One region of the Streptomyces sp. NPDC090106 genome, then DNA from elsewhere that is predicted to be linked to it. Evidence: riboswitches for the same ligand, from Rfam matches in the RefSeq annotation. Region 1 holds a riboswitch; the other holds the start of a gene.

Region 1 (9,531 bases):
CGCTCCTGTCGGCCGGTCAGGCCCGGTCGGGCCGGGTCCGTCCGTCGCGCAGAAACACGTGGTCCGCCCGGTACGGCACCTCGGCGGTCTCCCCCGGTGCGCACCCGGGCGGGGCGTCAGCCCGCGCGGTGGACCACCGCGTCGCACAGCTCCACCAGCGCCGCCTTCGCGTCGCACTCGGGCAGCGGGGCCAGCGCGGCCCGCGCCTCCTCGGCGTAGCGGACGGTGTCGCGGCGGGCCTGTTCGAGCGCGGGGTGCGCCCGCAGCCCGGCGAGCGCGCGGGCGTGGAGGTCGTCGTCGCTCAGGTCGGAGTCGAGCAGCTCGCACAGGGCGAGGTCCTCGGCGAGCCCGAGCCGCTCCGCCCGCTCGCGCAGCCGCAGCACCGGCATCGTCGGGATGCCCTCGCGCAGGTCGGTGCCGGGCGTCTTGCCGGACTCGTGCGAGTCGGAGGCGATGTCGAGGACGTCGTCGGCGAGCTGGAAGGCGACGCCGAGCCGCTCGCCGTACTGGGTGAGGACGTCCACGACCGTCTCGTCGGCGCCGGACATCATCGCGCCGAAGCGGCAGGAGACGGCGATCAGCGAGCCGGTCTTGCCGCCGAGGACGTCCAGGTAGTGCTCGACCGGGTCACGGCCGTCCATGGGGCCCGCGGTCTCCAGGATCTGGCCGGTGACCAGGCGTTCGAACGCCTCGGCCTGGACCCGGACCGCCTCGGGGCCGAGGTCGGCGAGGATGTGGGAGGCGCGGGCGAACAGGAAATCACCCGTGAGGACGGCGACGGAGTTGCCCCAGCGGGTGTTGGCGCTGTCGACGCCGCGGCGCACCGTGGCCTCGTCCATCACGTCGTCGTGGTACAGCGTCGCGAGGTGGGTCAGCTCCACGACCACGGCCGACGGCACGATCCCGGGCGCGTAGGGGTCGCCGAACCGGGCGGCGAGCATCACGAGGAGCGGCCTGAAGCGCTTGCCACCCGCGCGTACCAGGTGCTGCGCGGCCTCCGTGATGAACGGGACCTCGCTCTTGGTGGCTTCGAGCAGTCCCTCCTCGACAGCCGTCAATCCGGCCTGGACATCGGCTTCCAGAGCCTGGTCCCGCACGCTCAGCCCGAACGGCCCGACGACGGTCACGAGGGGTCTCCTGTCTGCTGGTGTCTACTGGCGATTACCCGGATTGTCGATAGGTCGCTGCCATCACTCACGTCAGCGTATCCGGTCACCTTTCGATCACCGCTGCCGCCCACCCCTGCACCACGGGCGGTATCGGATCACGACCGGTATGTTTTTGATCACCTGAAAAGAGCGGATATTTATCGACTTAAGCGGAAGTAGTAGAGCGTGTCCCGAACCGATGTCGATACCGACCCCGAAAGCCAGCCGCCGCCCGAGGACGACACCGCCTTCTTCGGCCAGCCCAAAGGCCTGCTCACACTCTCCGGACTGGAGGTCTGGGAGCGCTTCTCCTTCCTCGGCATGCAGGCCATCCTCGTCCTGTACTTCGCCGACACCGTCGCCCACGGCGGCATGGGCATGTCGTCCGGTACCGCGGCGTCCGTCTCCGCGGCCTACGGCACCCTCGTCTACCTCGTCTCCGTCGCCGGCGGATGGCTCGCCGACCGGATGCTCGGCTCGTTCCGCGCGGTGCTGTGGGGCGGCATCCTGATCGCCTGCGGACACTACGCCATGGCCGTGCCCACCCCCACGATGACCTGGGTGGGCCTCGGGCTGATCAGCGGCGGCACCGGGCTGCTCAAGCCCAACGTGGCCACCATGGTCGGCAAGCTGTACCGCACCGACGACGAGCGCCGGGACGCCGGTTTCGCGCTGTACTACATGGCGATCAACATCGGCGCCTTCGCCGGCCCGCTGATCACCGGCTGGCTCGGCGACCACCAGGGCTGGCACTGGGGCTTCTCGGCCGCCGCGATCGGCATGACCTTCGGTCTGATCCAGTACGTGGCGGGCCGCCGTCACCTGGCCGGGCGCAGGCACTCCGCGGAGTACGCGCTCGCCCCCGCCGCGATGCGCCGCGCGGTGCGGCTGATCGTCGCGGGCACGGCCGTCGTGGCGGCGCTCGCCGCGCTCCTCGCGGGCGCCGGCTGGCTCACCATGGACCGCTTCGTCGACCTGCTCACGCTCGTCTCGGTGATCGCCCCGGTCGTCTACTTCACGGTGATGTTCATGAGCCCCCGGGTGACCGCCGGGGAACGCGGGCGCCTGAAGCCGTACATCGTGCTGTTCCTCGCCTCGACCGTGTTCAACTTCATCCTCTTCCAGGCCTACAGCACGATGATGCTGCTGGCCTCGACGAACGCCGAGACGACGATCCTCGGCTTCGACTTCCCCGCGAGCTGGTACGCCTCCGCGCTCGGCGCCTTCGAGGTCGCGCTCGCGCCCGTGGTCGCCGGACTGTGGGTGCGCATGGGGCGCGGCCAGCCGCACGCCTCCAACAAGATCGCGATCGGGGTCGTGCTCGGCGGTCTGTCGTTCCTGCTGATGGTGGTGCCGACCAGCGGTCACTCCGGGGACGACTACCTGATGTCGGCCTGGTGGATCGTCGGCTCCTACCTGCTGCTCGGCCTCGGTGACGTGCTGCTGGAGACCTCCGGCATGTCGGCCACCACCAAGCTCGCCCCGGCCGCCTTCTCCAGCCAGACCATGTCGCTGTGGTTCCTGTCCCTGGCGCTCGCCAACGGCATCCAGGCCCAGACGGTGAAGCTCTACGACGACGTCTCCAAGCCGGCCTACTTCGGCGTCAACGGCGCGATCGCGGTGGCCGCGGGCCTCGCGGTGATGGCCGCGGCACCGTGGCTGCGGCGCACGATGCACCCCGTCCACTGAACCTCCCGGGATCCCCCTCATGCACCTCCCCGCTTCCTTCCCCCACGAGACGACCCACGAGGACCTGCGCATCCCGCTCTCGGACGGAACGCTCCTCTACGCGCGCGTGTGGCGCCCGCTCACCGACGAACGGGTACCCGCTCTGCTCGAATACCTGCCGTACCGCCTCACCGACTGGACGGCGCCCCGCGACGTCCAGCGCCACCCCTGGTACGCGGGCCACGGCTACGCGTCCGTGCGCGTGGACGTCCGCGGGCACGGCAACAGCGAGGGCATGCCGGGCGACGAGTACTCGGCGACCGAGCTGGCCGACGGCGTCGAGGTGGTGAACTGGCTCGCGGAGCAGCCCTGGTGCGACGGCAAGGTCGGCATGTTCGGCATCTCCTGGGGCGGCTTCAACTCCCTCCAGATCGCGGCGCTCGCGCCCGAGCCGCTGAAGGCCGTCGTCACGGTCTGCTCCACCGACGACCGCTACGACAACGACGTGCACTACATGGGCGGTTCCGTCCTCGCGGTGGACATGCACGCGTGGGCGGCCACGATGCTCGCGTTCGTCTCCCGCCCGCCCGACCCGCGCTACGCGGGCGAGGCCTGGCGGGACATGTGGCTGAAGCGCCTGGAGGCGGTCGACCCGTTCATCCACACCTGGCTCGGCCACCAGACCCGGGACGCGTACTGGCGGCACGGCAGCGTCTGCGAGGACTACGGCGCGATCCGGGCGGCGGTGCTGGCGGTGGGCGGCTGGCACGACCCGTACCGCGACACGGTGCTGCGCCTCGTCGAGCACCTGCCCGAGGACCGGGTGCGCGGGCTGATCGGCCCCTGGTCGCACCAGTACCCGGACCGGGGTCTGCCGCCCGGCCCCGCGATCGGCTTCCTCCAGGAGACGCTGCGCTGGTGGGACCAGCACCTCAAGGGCGCCGACACCGGTGTGATGCGCGAGCCGCTGCTGCGGGCCTACGTCAGCGACTCGCATCCGCCCGCGACCGTGTACGACACCCTGCCGGGCCGCTGGGTCGGTGAGCCGTCCTGGCCCTCCCCGCACGTCACGACCGTCACGTACGGCCTCCAGGGCGCCCCCGTGCTCGTCCGCTCGCCGCAGCACACGGGGGTCGACGCCGGGCGGTTCTTCCCGTTCGGGAACGACGCCGACCTGCCGCCGGACCAGCGCGAGGAGGACGCCCGCTCGGCCTGCTTCGAGTTCGCGGTGGGCGAGGAGACCTGGGTGCTGGGACGGCCCCGGGTCCGGCTGCGGGTGACGTCGGAGTCGGAGCGCGGGCAGATCGTCGCCCGGCTGTGCGACGTGGCGCCGGACGGCTCCTCGACGCTGGTCACGCGCGGGGTGCTGAACCTGTCGGCGCGCCACGGACGGGACCGCGCGGTGCTCTGGGAGCCGGGGGCCACCGAGGAGGTGACCTTCGAGCTGAACGGCATCGGGCACGTCTTCCCGCCCGGCCACCGCATCCGGCTCGCCGTCTCCTCCGCGTACTGGCCGTGGATCTGGCCCCAGCCCGGCTCGGCGGCGGGCTTCGCGCTGGACCCGGCGGGCAGCTTCCTCGACCTGCCGGTCCGTGCGCGCGAGGCGGACCCGGAGATCGTCTTCGGCGAGCCCGAGCAGGCCGAGCCGCTCGGCGTGCACTACCCGGCCACGCTGGAGGAACCGCGCCCGGAGCGGCTCGTCGTACGCGATGTGGCCCGGGGAGAGTGGCGTCTGGAGGTCGACCCGCGGTACGGCGGCACGCGCGTGTACCCGGACGGGCTGGAGTTCACGGAGGACGCGCTGGAGGTCTACACGGTCGACGAGACGGACCCGCTGTCGGCGCGGACCCGCTCGGACTGGACGATCCGGCTGCACCGTCCGGACCTGGCCTGGGACACGACCGTGCGGACCCGTTCGGAGATCACCTGTGAGGCGGCCGAGTTCCGCACGTCCAACGAGGTGATCTGCACGGAGGGCGGCGAGGTGGTCTTCCACCGGACCTGGGAGAGGCGCATTCCACGGACCGCCGGATAACTGCCAGTTGAGCGGCATTGACCGTTTTGCCGCTCTTGTGCTCGACGGTGAGTTGCCTCACGCCGCCACACCCGCGAAGCCCGGAATTCCGGGCTTCGCAAACCGTGCACCAAGGTCAACAGGTGCGATCTGTGAATCCGGTACTTGTTTCGGACATGTGCATTCGCATACGTTCCCGCCCCGGGTGGACGCCTAATCCTGCCGCCACCCGGAGACCGCTCACCTAGAGAAGACTTCACGGCAGGAGCGGGGGACCCAGGTAAGTCGCCGTACCGGTCGCGTCTTCGGACGGACCGGTACGGCTCGGGGTGCAGTCATGCCTTCACGGGTGTGACCGGGCAGCTCCCGCCCGAACCCGACAGCTCACCTCGCAGGCGCCGGAGAGGAACTTCGTCATGCGTCTGTCCCGCAAGCTCGCCGTCACCGGTGTCGCCGTCGCCGCACTCGCCTTCCCCGTCGTCGGCGCGACCACGGCGTCCGCGGCCACCACGACCACGGTCACCGCCACCTCGCTCGGCTACTCCGACACCCTGGACGGCTGGATCCGCGCCTCGCTCCAGGTCATGTCGCAGAACGGGATCCCGGGGACGTACAACGGCATCTACCGCAACGTCATCCGCGAGTCCTCGGGCAACCGGTACGCGATCAACAACTGGGACTCCAACGCCGCGGCCGGCACCCCGTCCAAGGGCCTGCTCCAGGTGATCGACCCGACCTTCAACGCGTACCACGTGGCGGGCACCTCCTACGACCCGTACGACCCGGTCGCGAACATCACCGCGGCCTGCAAGTACGCCGCCGCGGTGTACGGCTCGATCGACAACGTGTACGGCGCCTACTAGGCCGTCTCCACTGGGCTGTCGCCACCGGGCTTCTCACGCGGGTCCGTTCAGCAGGGCCCGTTCAGCACGGTCCGTTCACCAGGTCCCGAAGAGTCTTTCGAGGACGACGGCGATGCCGTCGTCCTCGTTGGACAGGGTCACCTCGTCGGCCACGGCCTTGAGTTCGGGGTGGGCGTTGGCCATGGCGACGCCGTGGGCGGCCCAGTCGAACATGGGGATGTCGTTGGGCATGTCCCCGAAAGCGAGGGTGGCTTCGGGGCCGAGCCCGAGATGCTCCGCGGCCAGGGCCAGGCCCGTCGCCTTGGTGATCCCGCATGGCTGGAGTTCGACGGTGCCGGGGCCCGACATCGTCACGGTGGCCAGGGAACCGATCACCGAGCGGGCCGTGGCCGCCAACTCGTCGTCGGACAGGGTGGGATGGCGCAGCAGCACCTTGCTGATCGGCTCGCACCACAGATCGTCGCGGCGGCCCACCCGCAGGGCGGGCAGGGTCGGGTGCGGCATCAGATAGCCGGGCTCGATGAGGGTGAGGCCGTCGACGCCGTCCTGGTCGACGGCCGCGTAGACCTGGCCGACCTCCGCCTCGATCTTGCCGAGCGCCGTCTCGGCCAACTCCCGGTCCAGGGTGACCGACCACAGCAGACGGTCCGCGCCGGCGTCGTACACCTGCGCGCCCTGTCCGCACACCGCGAGCCCCCTGCTGCCGAGGTCGTCGAGGAGCGGACGCACTCTGGGCGCCGGCCGGCCAGTCACCACCAGATGCCGGGCACCGGCCGCGGCGACCTGCGCGAGCGCGGCGAGCGACCGGTCGGAGAGCGTGTCGTCGTCCCGCAGCAGGGTGCCGTCGAGGTCGGTGGCGATCAAGGAATATGCGGTGGGAGCGGCCATGATCAGAGAATACGGACCGGACGCCCCCGCGACTCGACTCGAACCGGACGGGCGCAGCATTCACATCCGTTGACCGCTGCTCCGGTTCCGTTCGCGCGCCCCACCCCTCAGGTCGAGCCCCGCACCACCAGCTCCGTAGGCAGCAGCACCCCCGCGGTGTCCTCCCCGGCGATCCGGGCGAGGAGCATCCGGACCATCTCGGCGCTGATGCGTTCGAAGGGCTGCCGGACGGTGGTGAGGGCCGGGGTGACGGCGAGAGCGGCCGGCGAGTCGTCGAAGCCGCCCACCGCGATGTCCCCGGGCACCGAACACCCCTCCGCCCGGAGGGCGTTGACGACACCCTGCGCCATCAGATCGGACCCGGCGAACACAGCGTCCAGCCCGGGCGCGCGCGCCGGCGGCAGCCGGATGAAGAAGGGTGCCTCCCGCTCCGTCCCGGAGCACCTCCCGGTACCCGGCCAACCCGGCAGCCCCACCGGGCAGATCGGGCGGCCCACTGACCGTCCCGATCCGTCTGCGGCTCAGGGCGAGCGGAGAAGGCACGGTCCGAGCCAGGCGCTGGGCGCAACCGCGTGACAGGACAGCGGGGTCAGGGGTCGCGAACGGCTTCTCCTGCGGTTCGTCCGCCAGGAAGCCGACCGCTCCGGTGAGGCAACTACGGTTACGTCAGGGCCTGTCCGGCGGACCATGCCGCGTTCTCTCCCCAACCGGCCCGGAGCCAAGGGGTCCCAGCGGCGCCGTCACGCGCCAACCTCCCCCAGCCTCACGCCGGGAGACGCTTCACCCGCCGCGGCAGCGGCCGATCAACCACTCCTCCTCCGCCTCGCATCCGTCCCATCGACCCCCGCTCACCCGGGACCGCACACTCCGTCGCCCCAAGCGCCTCAGCCGGCCGGACAGGTCCCGGCGCGGCCGTTCGACCGGGGGGTCACGACTTGATCGCGCCGCTCAGGAGGTCCAGGGACCAGAAGCGCTGGATGATCAGGAAGAGGGCGATCAGGGGCAGGATCGCGAGCAGGCAGCCGGTGATGACGAGGGTGTAGAGCGCGGGCTGCGAGGCGCCCTGGGCGAGCAGGGTGTAGAGGCCGAGGGTGATCGGGAACTTCTCGTCGTCGGCGAGCATGACGTAGGGCAGCAGGAAGTTGTTCCAGATGCCGACGAACTGGAACAGGAAGACCGTGATCAGGCCCGGGATCATCATCGGTACGGCGATCCGCGCGAAGATCCGCCACTCGCTCGCCCCGTCCATCCGGGCCGCTTCCATCAGCTCCGCGGGCACCGACGCGGCGGCGTAGATGCGGACCAGGTAGACGCCGTACGGGGAGAGGACCGACGGCAGCAGCATCGACCAGTACGAGTCGGCGAGGCCCAGCTCGGACAGGAGCAGGTACTGCGGTACGGCGAGGACGATGCCCGGCACCAGGACGCCGGCCAGGATCAGCTTGAAGACCGCCTCCCGGCCGCGGAACGCGAACCGGCCCAGCGCGTAGCCCCCGGCGGCCGAGACCGCGGCGGACAGCAGGGCGCCCAGGCCCGCGTAGAAGGCGGAGTTGAGCATCCAGCGCCAGTAGATGCCGTCGCGGTAGGTCGTCAACTCACTGATGTTGTCGAGGAATCCGGTGCCCGGAGCGAAGGTGAAGGTGGAGAACAGCTCGGCACGGTTCTTGGTGGCCGCGACGACCACCCAGGCGATCGGGACCAGGCAGTACAGGGCGCCCAGGATCAGCACGAGGGTGGGGACCCAGGCGGTGCGCCGGACGTGCGCCACGGGGGTGGTCATCGCTGCTCCTCCCTGGTGTGACGGTCGGTGACGCGCAGCAGCGCGAAGGAGACGACGAAGGTGGCGAGGGCGAGCACGACCGCGGTGGCGGAGGCGCCGTAGATGTCGGACTGGCGGAAGGCGCTGTCGTAGATGGCCATCAACGGGCTCCAGTCGGTGGGCAGTCCGTTGGTGAGCGGGCGCAGCGCCATGGGCTCGGTGAAGACCTGGAGGGTGGCGATCACCGAGAAGAAGAAGGTGAGGACCAGGGAGGGCATCACGATCGGGATCTTGAGGCGGAGGGCGATCTTGAGGTCGGAGGCGCCGTCGATGCGCGCGGCCTCGTAGATCTCCTGCGGGATCGCCCTGAGCGCGGTGTAGATGACGATCATGTTGAAGCCGGTGCCGCCCCACACGGCGATGTTGGCGAAGGAGAGGTAGAGGTTGCCGTCGGCGAACAGGTCCGGCTGGGGCAGGCCGAGTTCGCGCAGCAGGAAGTAGAAGGGGCTGACGTCGGGGAGGTACAGGAAGCCCCACATCAGGGCGGCGATGATGCCGGGGACGGCGTACGGCAGGAAGATCGTCAGGCGGGCGAAGGGCGCGCTGCGAGCCTTCGGAGTGTCCAGCATCAGCGCGAAGACGAGGGCGAGTCCGAGCATGGTCGGGATGACGACGAGGCCGTATCCGAAGGCGCGCAGCACGCTGTGGCCGAACGCGGAGTCCTGGAGGACGGCGGTGTAGTTGGCGAGGCCGTTCCACACCTCCTCGCGGGCGCCCGAGCCGAGACCCATGCCCTTGACCTGGACCTTGTGCAGGCTCAGCCAGATCGCGTAGCCGATGGGGACGACGGTGAAGGCGGCGAAGAGCAGCAGGGTCGGCGCCAGGAACCAGTACGGGGCACTGCGGCCGGGGCGCCGGACGCGGCGGGGACGGGTGCGATCACCGGTGCCGGCGCCGTCCGCCAAGGACCCGGCCGGGGTGCGGCCGGAGCCCTTGAGGGGGGCGGCGCTGGTCATGCCCCGGCCACCTTGAAGCCCTGCTTCTTCATGTCGTCGACGGTCGACGTCTGCATGCCGGCCAGGGCGGTCAGGAACTGGGTCTCCTTCTTCGCCTTGGCGGCCTTGCCGAAAGCGTCGTTGAAGGTGGTGTAGGCGATCGTGACGTTCGGCCCCCAGGCGGAGGCGGCCGTGG
Region 2 (9,531 bases), on a different contig from region 1:
CGGATCACGCCGGCCTGCCTCAGCAGCGCGGACACCGTGGCGTGCGGCAGCCGGGTGGCCCGTACGGCGTGCCCCTGGGGGGCCTTGCCCACGCCCTGGACGACGACGAGGGGCTTGGCCGCGGCCGTGCGGCGGGCGAGGCGGGTGAACTTGCGCGGGTTGCCGATGGATTCGAGGTACATGAGGGCGACGTCGGTGTCCGGGTCGTCGTACCAGTACTGGAGGACGTCGTTGCCGGAGACGTCCGCGCGGTTGCCGGAGGAGACGAACGTCGAGACGCCGGTGACTCCGGTGACGCCGCCGCCGCGCCGGTGCAGACGGGAGAGCAGGGCGATGCCGATGGCGCCGGACTGGGCGAACAGGCCCATGCGGCCGGGGCGGGGCGTCTCGTTGGCGAGGGAGGCGTTGAGGCGGACGTCCGGGGAGGTGTTGATGATCCCGAAGGCGTTGGGGCCGATGATCCGCATGCCGTACGCGCGCGCGTGCCGGACGAGTTCGCGCTGTCGTTCGCGCCCTTCGGGGCCGCTCTCGGCGTATCCGGCGGAGATCACGACGAGTCCCTGGACGCCGTGCTCGCCGCACTCGGTGACGACCTCGGGGACGTGCGCGGCGGGTACGGCGACGACCGCGAGGTCGACGGGGCCCTCGATGTCGCGCACGGAGCGGTGGGCGGGGACGCCGTCGATCTCGCCGGTGTCCTCGGCGAAGGCCTTGTTCACGGCGTGCAGGCGGCCGGTGAAGCCGGCGTCGCGGATGTTGTCGAGGATGCTGCGGCCCACTCCTCCGGGGGAGCGGCCGACGCCGACGACGGCGACCGAGCCGGGCTTGAGGAGCCGCTGCACGGACCGCCCCTCGGCGCGCTGTTCGCGCGCGTACTGGACCGCGAGGGAACGGTCGGTGGGTTCGAGGCCGAACTCCAGGCGGACCACGCCGTCCTCGAAGCTGCGCTTCTGGGTGTACCCGGCGTCCGTGAAGACCTTGATCATCTTGCTGTTGGCGGGCAGCACCTCGGCGGCGAAACGGCGGATGCCGCGCTCGCGCGCGACGGCACCGATGTGTTCGAGGAGGGCGGAGGCGACACCGCGCCCTTGGTGCGCGTCCTGGACGAGGAAGGCCACCTCGGCCTCGTCGGACCCGGACGCGGGCAGGCCGTCCTTGCCGATGCGGTCGTAGCGTACGGTGGCGATGAACTCGCCGCCGATGGTGGCGGCGAGCCCCACCCGGTCCACGAAGTCGTGGTGCGTGAAGCGGTGGACGTCCTTGGCGGACAGACGCGGGTAGGGCGCGAAGAAGCGGTAGTACTTCGACTCGTCCGAGACCTGCTCGTAGAAGCTGACCAGGCGATCGGCGTCATCGACGGTGATGGGGCGGATCCGCGCGGTGCCGCCGTCGCGCAGCACCACGTCGGCTTCCCAGTGGGCGGGGTACTCGTGCCGGTCCGACGCGGTCTGCATGCGCCCCAGCGTACGGCTCGCGTACGACAGTGGCGCGAGGCAGTCTGTGGAGAAACACAGCGCAGCACCGAGGACGGAAGCCGGACCGAGGCCGCGGTCCGGCGACTCACCCCGGAGGGACGTACGTCGCCCTCCGGAGACACTTCACGTGTGGGAAACTGGTCTAGACAACCCTGAACACCGAAGGGCAGCATCACATGGCTGAGCGCCGCGTCAACGTCGGCTGGGCCGAGGGCCTCCACGCCCGCCCCGCTTCCATCTTCGTCCGGGCCACCACGGCCACCGGTATCCCCGTGACGATCGCCAAGGCCGACGGCAACCCCGTCAACGCGGCCTCCATGCTGGCGGTCCTGGGCCTGGGCGCCCAGGGCGGCGAGGAGATCGTCCTCGCGTCGGACGCCGAGGGCGCGGACGCCGCTCTCGACCGTCTGGCGAAGCTGGTCTCCGAAGGGCTCGAGGAGCTTCCCGAGACCGTCTGAGTACCGCTCGGATAAATCAGCGGAATCAACACCGAGAGGCTCGCCCGAATTATCGGGCGAGCCTCTCGCTTTTCAGCTCCAGGGCAGCAGAAATAATCCCCCGCGAATTATCTCCTCTTTGTATACGGTGCCTGTGTTAATGCCGCAGGCTCGACATGTTTACGGGATGTTGCGAGTTCCTCACACGCTCGCCTCCCGGCGGGAAACGGAGTCGGTGCGTCCCTGCCGAGCGCTCGTTGTGCAGGGCCGTGACCGACCGGGCCCGCTCACTGTCGCCGCGCGCCACGGCGTCGACGATCGCGCCGTGCTCGGCCCAGGACTCCACCGGGTCGGCGGGGGCGTCCACGGCGTACATCCAGGAGATCTTGTGCCGCAGCTGGGTCAGCATCGAGGTCAGGGCGGGGCTGCCGGAGGCCTGGGCGAGCGTCTCGTGGAACCAGCCGCCCAGCGAGCGCAGATCGTCGCTGTTGCCCCTCCTGGCCCGCTCCTGACCCAGTCTGACCAGGCCGCGCAGGACCTTCAGATGGGCTTCGGTGCGGCGCTGGGCGGCCCGCGCGGCACCCAGCGGTTCGAGGAGCTGGCGCATCTCCAGGAGGTCGGCGGCCTCCAGCTCGGTCGGTTCGGCGACGCACGCGCCCGCGTGCCTGCGCGTCACGACGAACCCCTCGGCCTCCAGGGTCCGCAGGGCCTCCCGCACGGGGACACGGGAGACGCCGTAGCGGCGGGCGAGGAGTTCCTCGGTGAGCCGGCTGCCGCGCTCGTGGACCCCGGCGACGATGTCGTCCCGGATCGCGGTGCATACCGAGTGCGCCGGAATACGCATGACCGACCTCCGCCTTAATCCCCGTGAAACGTCGATGATTGACGTGTGTTCAGTGACTCTATGGCAATGAGCGGGAATTTCCGACGGGGGGCCGGAATCCATGGATATTTTTTGGACACCGGGGTGACGAAAACGACGAAACCCCGGCTCGGTGGAGCCGGGGTTCCGTGCGGTCGGGCAGCGCTTTCTCAGACGTTCACGCCGTGCGAGCGCAGGTAGGAGACGGGGTCGATGTCCGAGCCGTACTCGGCGGTCGTCCGGGCCTCGAAGTGCAGGTGCGGTCCGGTGACGTTGCCGGTCGCGCCGGACAGGCCGATCTGCTGGCCAGGAGTGACCGTCTGGCCGACCGAGACACCGATGGACGACAGATGCCCGTACTGGGTGTACGTGCCGTCGTTCATCCTGATCACGATGTTGTTGCCGTACGACCCGCCCCAGCCGGCCTCGACGACCGTGCCGGAGCCGACCGCGCGCACGGAGGTGCCGCTGGCCGCGTGGAAGTCGACGCCGGTGTGGCTGCCGGAGGACCAGACGGCGCCGCCCGCCTTGTAGCCGGTCGAGATGTACGAGCCGGCGATCGGGGCGACGAAGGAGTTCAGGCGCTTGCGCTCGGCCGCGCGCGCGGCGCGCTCCTTGGCCTCGCGCTCCTTCTTGGCCGCGGCGGCGGCCTTCTTCCGCGCCTCGGCGGCGGCCTGGGCGCGGGCGGCCTGCTCGGCCTTCTCCTCGGCGGCCTGCTTCTGGGCGGCGGCCTGGGCGCCTATCTGGTCGGCGACGTCGTCGCCGATGCTGACGACCGGGATGATGCCGGTCTGCTCGACCGCGGGCTCCGCGGCGAGGGCCGGGGCGGCGAGGGTGCCGATGACGCCGGTGGTGGCGAGAGCCGCGACACCCGCCGCGCGAACGGTGGTGCGCTGCATCCGGCTCGGGGCACGGTGCTTCCCGGTGGGGCGCGTGAACGCCATGTAAGGGCTGGTCCTTTCCTTCCCTCTCGCCTACCGGGTTAGCTGACGGGTTCGGAGCAGGAAGGTCTCCTACGGACCCCCTCGCGGCTCGCGCGGGCGTCCGATTCACCCCAGGGACTGCGTGGGTCCCCGGCTCCCCTGGCTCGCGCCGTACGGGGACTCGGCGATGACTGTCCGGTGCCGCGGGCGCGGCGCACTGCTCTGACGGACAGCCCGGAAGACGCTAAGCGGGGCGACTTTCGATCCTCAAACGGATCAGGCCGTTTGTCATTCATCCCACAGGGCAAACAGGCGACGGACGTTCAATTCGGACATTTCCAAGGACGGCAAGGAGAGAGGGGCCCTGGTGACCGTCGCGTCACCAGAGCCCCTCCACGCGCGCGTGCCGGTGCGGTGCTACTCCGCCGGCACGACCTTGACCGCGCCGATGCCGAGGGCTTCGACGGGCTCCTTGATGGCCGCCGCGTCGCCGACGAGGATCGTCACGAGACGGTCCACCGGGAACGCGTTGACGGCCGCCGCGGTGGCCTCCACGGTGCCGGTCGCGGCGAGCTGGCGGTACAGGGTGGCCTGGTAGTCGTCGGGCAGGTACTGCTCGACCTGGTCGGCCAGGGTGCTCGCCACGGCCGCCGCCGTCTCGTACTTCAGCGGGGCCACGCCGACGAGGTTCTGCACGGCGACGTCCCGCTCGGCGTCGGTCAGCCCCTCGGCGGCCAGCGTGCGCAGGACCTTCCACAGGTCGTCCAGGGCCGGACCCGTGTTCGGGGTGTCGACGGAGCCGCTGATGGCGAGCATCGCGGCGCCGCTGCCGTCGGGCGCGGAGCGCAGCACCTGGCCGAACGACCGCACGCCGTAGGTGTAGCCCTTCTCCTCGCGCAGGACGCGGTCCAGACGGGAGGTGAGGGTGCCGCCGAGGCAGTACGTGCCGAGGACCTGCGCGGCCCACACGCGATCGTGCCGGTCGGCGCCGATACGGCCGATCAGCACCTGCGTCTGGACGGCGCCGGGCCGGTCCACGATCACGACGCGGCCGGTGTCGTCGGCGGTGACCGGCGGGACCGGGCGGAGCTCGGCGCTGGAGCCCGTCCAGGCGCCCAGGGTGTCGCCGAGCAGCGCGTCGAGGTCGATGCCGGTGAGGTCGCCGACGACCACGGCGGTCGCCGTCGCGGGGCGTACGTGGCGCTCGTAGAAGGCGCGGACCGCGGCGGCGTCGATCTTCTCGACGGTGTCCTCGGTGCCCTGGCGGGGGCGGGACATGCGCGCGGTCGCCGGGAACAGCTCCCGGGAGAGCTCCTTGGCGGCCCGCCGGGACGGGTTCGCCGTCTCGTGCGGGATCTCGTCGAGGCGGTTGCGGACCAGCCGCTCGATCTCGCCGTCGGCGAACGCGGGCGCGCGCAGGGCGTCGGCGAGCAGACCGAGCGCCTTGGCTAGGCGGGAGGCGGGGACCTCCAGACTGAGGCGGACGCCGGAGTGGTCGGCGTGCGCGTCGAGCGTGGCGCCGCAGCGCTCCAGCTCGGCGGCGAACTCCTCGGCGGAGTGCTTGTCGGTGCCCTCGGAGAAGGCCCGCGCCATGATCGTGGCGACACCGTCGAAGCCGGCCGGTTCGGCGTCCAGGGGCGCGTCGAGGAGCACCTCGACGGCGACGACCTGCTGGCCGGGGCGGTGGCAGCGCAGCAGGGTCAGGCCGTTGCCGAGCGCGCCGCGCTCGGGCGCCGGGAACGCCCACACCTTGGGCTCGCCCGCCTGGGGCCGGGGGTGGAACTCCATCGCGGCGAGCTCGGTCACTTGGCCGCCTCCTCGTTGTCGTCGCCGGCTTCGACCGTGGCCTCGGCCGCGGGGTCTTCGGGGGGATCGGCGTCCTCGGAGGTCTGTCCGGGGACCGGCTCGTAGACGAGCACCGCGCGGTTGTCGGGACGCAGGCGGGCCGCCGCGACCTCCTGGACCTCCTGCGCGGTGACGTCCAGGACGCGGTTCACGGCCGTCAGGGCGAGCTGCGGGTCGCCGAACAGGACGGCGTAGCGGCACAGTTCGTCGGCGCGGCCCGCCACGGTGCCGAGCCGGTCCAGCCACTCGCGCTCCAACTGGGCCTGGGCGCGCTCCATTTCCTCGGCCGTGGGGCCCTGCTCGGCGAACCGGGCGAGCTCCTCGTCGATGGCGGCCTCGATGACCGGCACCTCGACGTCACCGGACGTCTTGACGTCCAGCCAGCCCAGCGACGGCGCCCCGGCGAGCCGCAGCAGGCCGAAGCCGGCCGCCACCGCCGTACGGTCGCGCCGCACCAGCCGGTTGTAGAGCCGCGAGGACTCGCCGCCGCCGAGGACGGTGAGCGCCAGGTCGGTGGCGTCGGCCTCGCGCGTGCCGTCGTGCGGGAGCCGGTAGGCGGCCATCAACGCGCGCGCGGGGACCTCCTCTTCGACGACCTCCCGCAGCTGCGCGCCCATCACGTCGGGCAGCGAGCCGTCGCGCGGGGCGGGCTTGCCGTCGTGCGACGGGATGGAGCCGAAGTACTTCTCGACCCAGGCGAGCGTCTGCTCGGGGTCGATGTCGCCGACCACGGACAGCACCGCGTTGTTGGGCGCGTAGTAGGTGCGGAAGAACGCGCGCGCGTCCTCCAGCGTCGCCGCGTCCAGGTCGGCCATGGAGCCGATCGGCGTGTGGTGGTAGGGGTGGCCCTCCGGGTAGGCGAGGGCGGTCAGCTTCTCGAAGGCGGTGCCGTACGGGACGTTGTCGTACCGCTGGCGGCGCTCGTTCTTGACGACGTCGCGCTGGTTTTCCATCGACTCGTCGTCCAGGGCGGCGAGCAGGGAGCCCATGCGGTCCGCCTCCAGCCAGAGCGCGAGCTCCAACTGGTGGGTGGGCATGGTCTCGAAGTAGTTGGTGCGCTCGAAGCTGGTGGTGCCGTTGAGCGAGCCGCCCGCGCCCTGCACGAGTTCGAAGTGACCGTTGCCCTTGACCTGCGCGGAGCCCTGGAACATCAGATGCTCGAAGAGGTGAGCCAGGCCGGTGCGCCCCTTGACTTCGTGGCGCGAGCCGACGTCGTACCAGAGGCACACCGCGGCGACCGGGGTCAGATGGTCCTCGGAGAGCACCACGCGCAGCCCGTTGGCCAGGCGGTGCTCGGTCGCTGTCAGGCCCCCGGAGCCTGCCTGGTCTGTGGCCGTGTGACCCATGGGCATGTACGTCCCTTCGATCGCGGTGCGGTTGTTCAGCCGCGTTTTTTGTGCCGGTCCTGCCACTGTATGCAAGCGTGCGGAGCACCGGTGGAGTTCCCGGTGGTCGTACGCCGACAGCGAGATCCCGTAGATTGCGACGCACCGCCGTGGACATCAGCGGACACCTGTCGGGACGGCTGACGCCGGGTCGTCGTCCGCGTTGTCAGTGCCACGGTCCACAATGGTGCGCGTCAGATCTCCCGTTCACGCTTCAGCAAGAGTGAGCCGAAGGGGCGCGACCCGAAGGCGAGCGACCAGAAAAGAGGAGCCGGCAGCGATGGCCCGCCGCACCACGAAGACCCCGCCGCCCGACGACTCGTACGAGGAGAAGATCCTCGACATCGACGTCGTGGACGAGATGCAGGGCTCCTTCCTCGAGTACGCGTACTCGGTCATCTACTCCCGTGCCCTGCCGGACGCCCGCGACGGCCTCAAGCCGGTGCACCGCAGGATCGTCTACCAGATGAACGAGATGGGCCTGCGCCCCGACCGGGGCTACGTGAAGTGCGCCCGCGTGGTGGGCGAGGTCATGGGCAAGCTGCACCCGCACGGCGACGCGTCGATCTACGACGCGCTGGTGCGCATGGCGCAGCCGTTCTCCATGCGCGTGCCGCTCGTCGACGGCCACGGCAACTTCGGTTCCCTGGGCAACGACGACCCGCCGGCCGCCATGCGGTACACCGAGTGCCGGCAGGCCGAGGCGACGAGCCTGATGACCGAGTCGATCGACGAGGACACGGTCGACTTCGCCCCGAACTACGACGGCCAGGAGCAGGAGCCGGTGGCCCTGCCCGCCGCGTTCCCGAACCTGCTGGTGAACGGCGCGTCGGGCATCGCGGTCGGCATGGCCACGAACATGGCGCCGCACAACCTCTCCGAGGTCATCGCGGCGGCCCGTCATCTGATCCGCTACCCGAACGCGGATCTGGACGCCCTGATGAAGTTCGTCCCGGGCCCCGACCTGCCCACCGGCGGCCGGATCGTCGGCCTCTCGGGCATCCGGGACGCCTACGAGACGGGCCGCGGCACCTTCAAGATCCGTGCCACGGTGGCGGTGGAGACCGTCACGGCCCGCCGCAAGGGCCTGGTCATCACCGAGCTGCCCTTCACGGTCGGCCCGGAGAAGGTCATCGCCAAGATCAAGGACCTGGTCGGCGCCAAGAAGATCCAGGGCATCGCCGACGTCAAGGACCTCACCGACCGCGCGCACGGTCTGCGTCTGGTCATTGAGATCAAGAACGGCTTCGTGCCCGAGGCGGTCCTGGAACAGCTCTACAAGCTGACGCCGATGGAGGAGTCCTTCGGCATCAACAACGTCGCCCTGGTCGACGGCCAGCCGCTGACGCTCGGCCTCAAGGAGCTCCTGGAGGTCTACCTCGACCACCGGTTCGAGGTCGTCCGGCGCCGCAGCGAGTTCCGCCGCACCAAGCGCCGCGACCGGCTGCACCTGGTGGAGGGCCTGCTGACCGCCCTCGTCGACATCGACGAGGTCATCCGCCTCATCCGCTCCAGCGACAACAGCGCGCAGGCCAAGCAGCGGCTGATGGAGCGCTTCTCGCTGAGCGAGATCCAGACGCAGTACATCCTCGACACCCCGCTGCGCCGGCTGACGAAGTTCGACCGGATCGAGCTGGAGTCGGAGAAGGAGAAGCTCAACGCGGAGATCGCGGAGCTGACCCGGATCCTCGACTCGGACACCGAGCTGCGCAAGCTCGTCTCCACCGAACTGGCCGCGGTCGCCAAGAAGTTCGGTACCGACCGGCGCACGGTCCTGCTGGAGGCGGGCGCGGTCGTCCCGGCCGCCGCCGTTCCGCTCCAGGTGGCGGACGACCCGTGCCGGGTGCTGCTGTCCTCGACGGGGCTGCTGGCCCGTACGGCGAACGGCGAGGCGCTGCCCGAGGGCGGCGGCAAGCGCGCCGTGCACGACGTGATCATCTCGGCGGTGCCCGCCACCGCGCGCGGGGAGATCGGCGCGGTGACGTCCGAGGGGCGCCTGCTGCGGGTCAACGTCATCGACCTGCCCCAGTTGCCGGAAGGCGCGTCGAACCTCGCCGGGGGCGCGCCCCTGACGGAGTTCGTGCCGCTGACGGACGGCGAGACACTGGTCTGCCTGATCACCCTGGACGAGTCCTCGCCCGGTCTGGCGCTCGGCACCGAACAGGGTGTCGTGAAGCGTGTGGTGCCCGACTACCCCACCAACAAGGAGGAGTTGGAGGTCATCACCCTCAAGGACGGTGACCGGATCGTCGGCGCGGTCGAACTGCGTACCGGCGAGGAGGACCTGGTCTTCATCACGGACGACGCGCAACTGCTGCGCTACCAGGCCTCGCAGGTCCGTCCCCAGGGCCGTCCGGCGGGCGGTATGGCGGGCATCAAGCTCGCGGACGGGGCGAAGGTCATCTCCTTCACGGCCGTGGACCCTGCGGCCGACGCGGTCGTCCTCACGGTCGCCGGCTCGCGCGGCACGCTGGACGACTCCGTCCAGACGACCGCCAAGCTGACCCCGTTCGACCAGTACCCGCGCAAGGGCCGCGCGACCGGCGGAGTCCGCTGCCAGCGCTTCCTGCGCGGGGAAGATTGCCTGTCCCTGGCCTGGGCGGG

What was found. Region 1 has a riboswitch for cyclic di-AMP ahead of ACIPSE_RS04570 (transglycosylase SLT domain-containing protein). Riboswitches for the same ligand answer to the same signal wherever they lie in the genome.
Region 2: another riboswitch for cyclic di-AMP. It lies ahead of ACIPSE_RS41075 (M23 family metallopeptidase); the one in region 1 lies ahead of ACIPSE_RS04570 (transglycosylase SLT domain-containing protein).

Annotation. Positions count from the first base shown of each region.
Region 1 covers NZ_JBIVDS010000001.1:1,019,752-1,029,282, forward strand. The annotation lists gene ACIPSE_RS04555 (polyprenyl synthetase family protein) at 117-1,127, opposite strand; gene ACIPSE_RS04560 (peptide MFS transporter) at 1,335-2,837, shown strand; gene ACIPSE_RS04565 (CocE/NonD family hydrolase) at 2,857-4,851, shown strand; cyclic di-AMP (ydaO/yuaA leader) riboswitch at 5,073-5,241, shown strand; gene ACIPSE_RS04570 (transglycosylase SLT domain-containing protein) at 5,247-5,693, shown strand; gene ACIPSE_RS04575 (HAD family hydrolase) at 5,769-6,581, opposite strand; partial or broken gene ACIPSE_RS04580 (LacI family DNA-binding transcriptional regulator) at 6,689-7,112, opposite strand; gene ACIPSE_RS04585 (carbohydrate ABC transporter permease) at 7,510-8,361, opposite strand; gene ACIPSE_RS04590 (carbohydrate ABC transporter permease) at 8,358-9,356, opposite strand; gene ACIPSE_RS04595 (ABC transporter substrate-binding protein) at 9,353-9,531, opposite strand, start outside.
Region 2 covers NZ_JBIVDS010000018.1:40,830-50,360, forward strand. The annotation lists gene ACIPSE_RS41060 (GNAT family N-acetyltransferase) at 1-1,454, opposite strand, end outside; gene ACIPSE_RS41065 (HPr family phosphocarrier protein) at 1,652-1,933, shown strand; gene ACIPSE_RS41070 (GntR family transcriptional regulator) at 2,070-2,756, opposite strand; gene ACIPSE_RS41075 (M23 family metallopeptidase) at 2,945-3,718, opposite strand; cyclic di-AMP (ydaO/yuaA leader) riboswitch at 3,731-3,894, opposite strand; gene ACIPSE_RS41080 (M16 family metallopeptidase) at 4,115-5,503, opposite strand; gene ACIPSE_RS41085 (M16 family metallopeptidase) at 5,500-6,894, opposite strand; gene ACIPSE_RS41090 (DNA topoisomerase (ATP-hydrolyzing) subunit A) at 7,208-9,531, shown strand, end outside.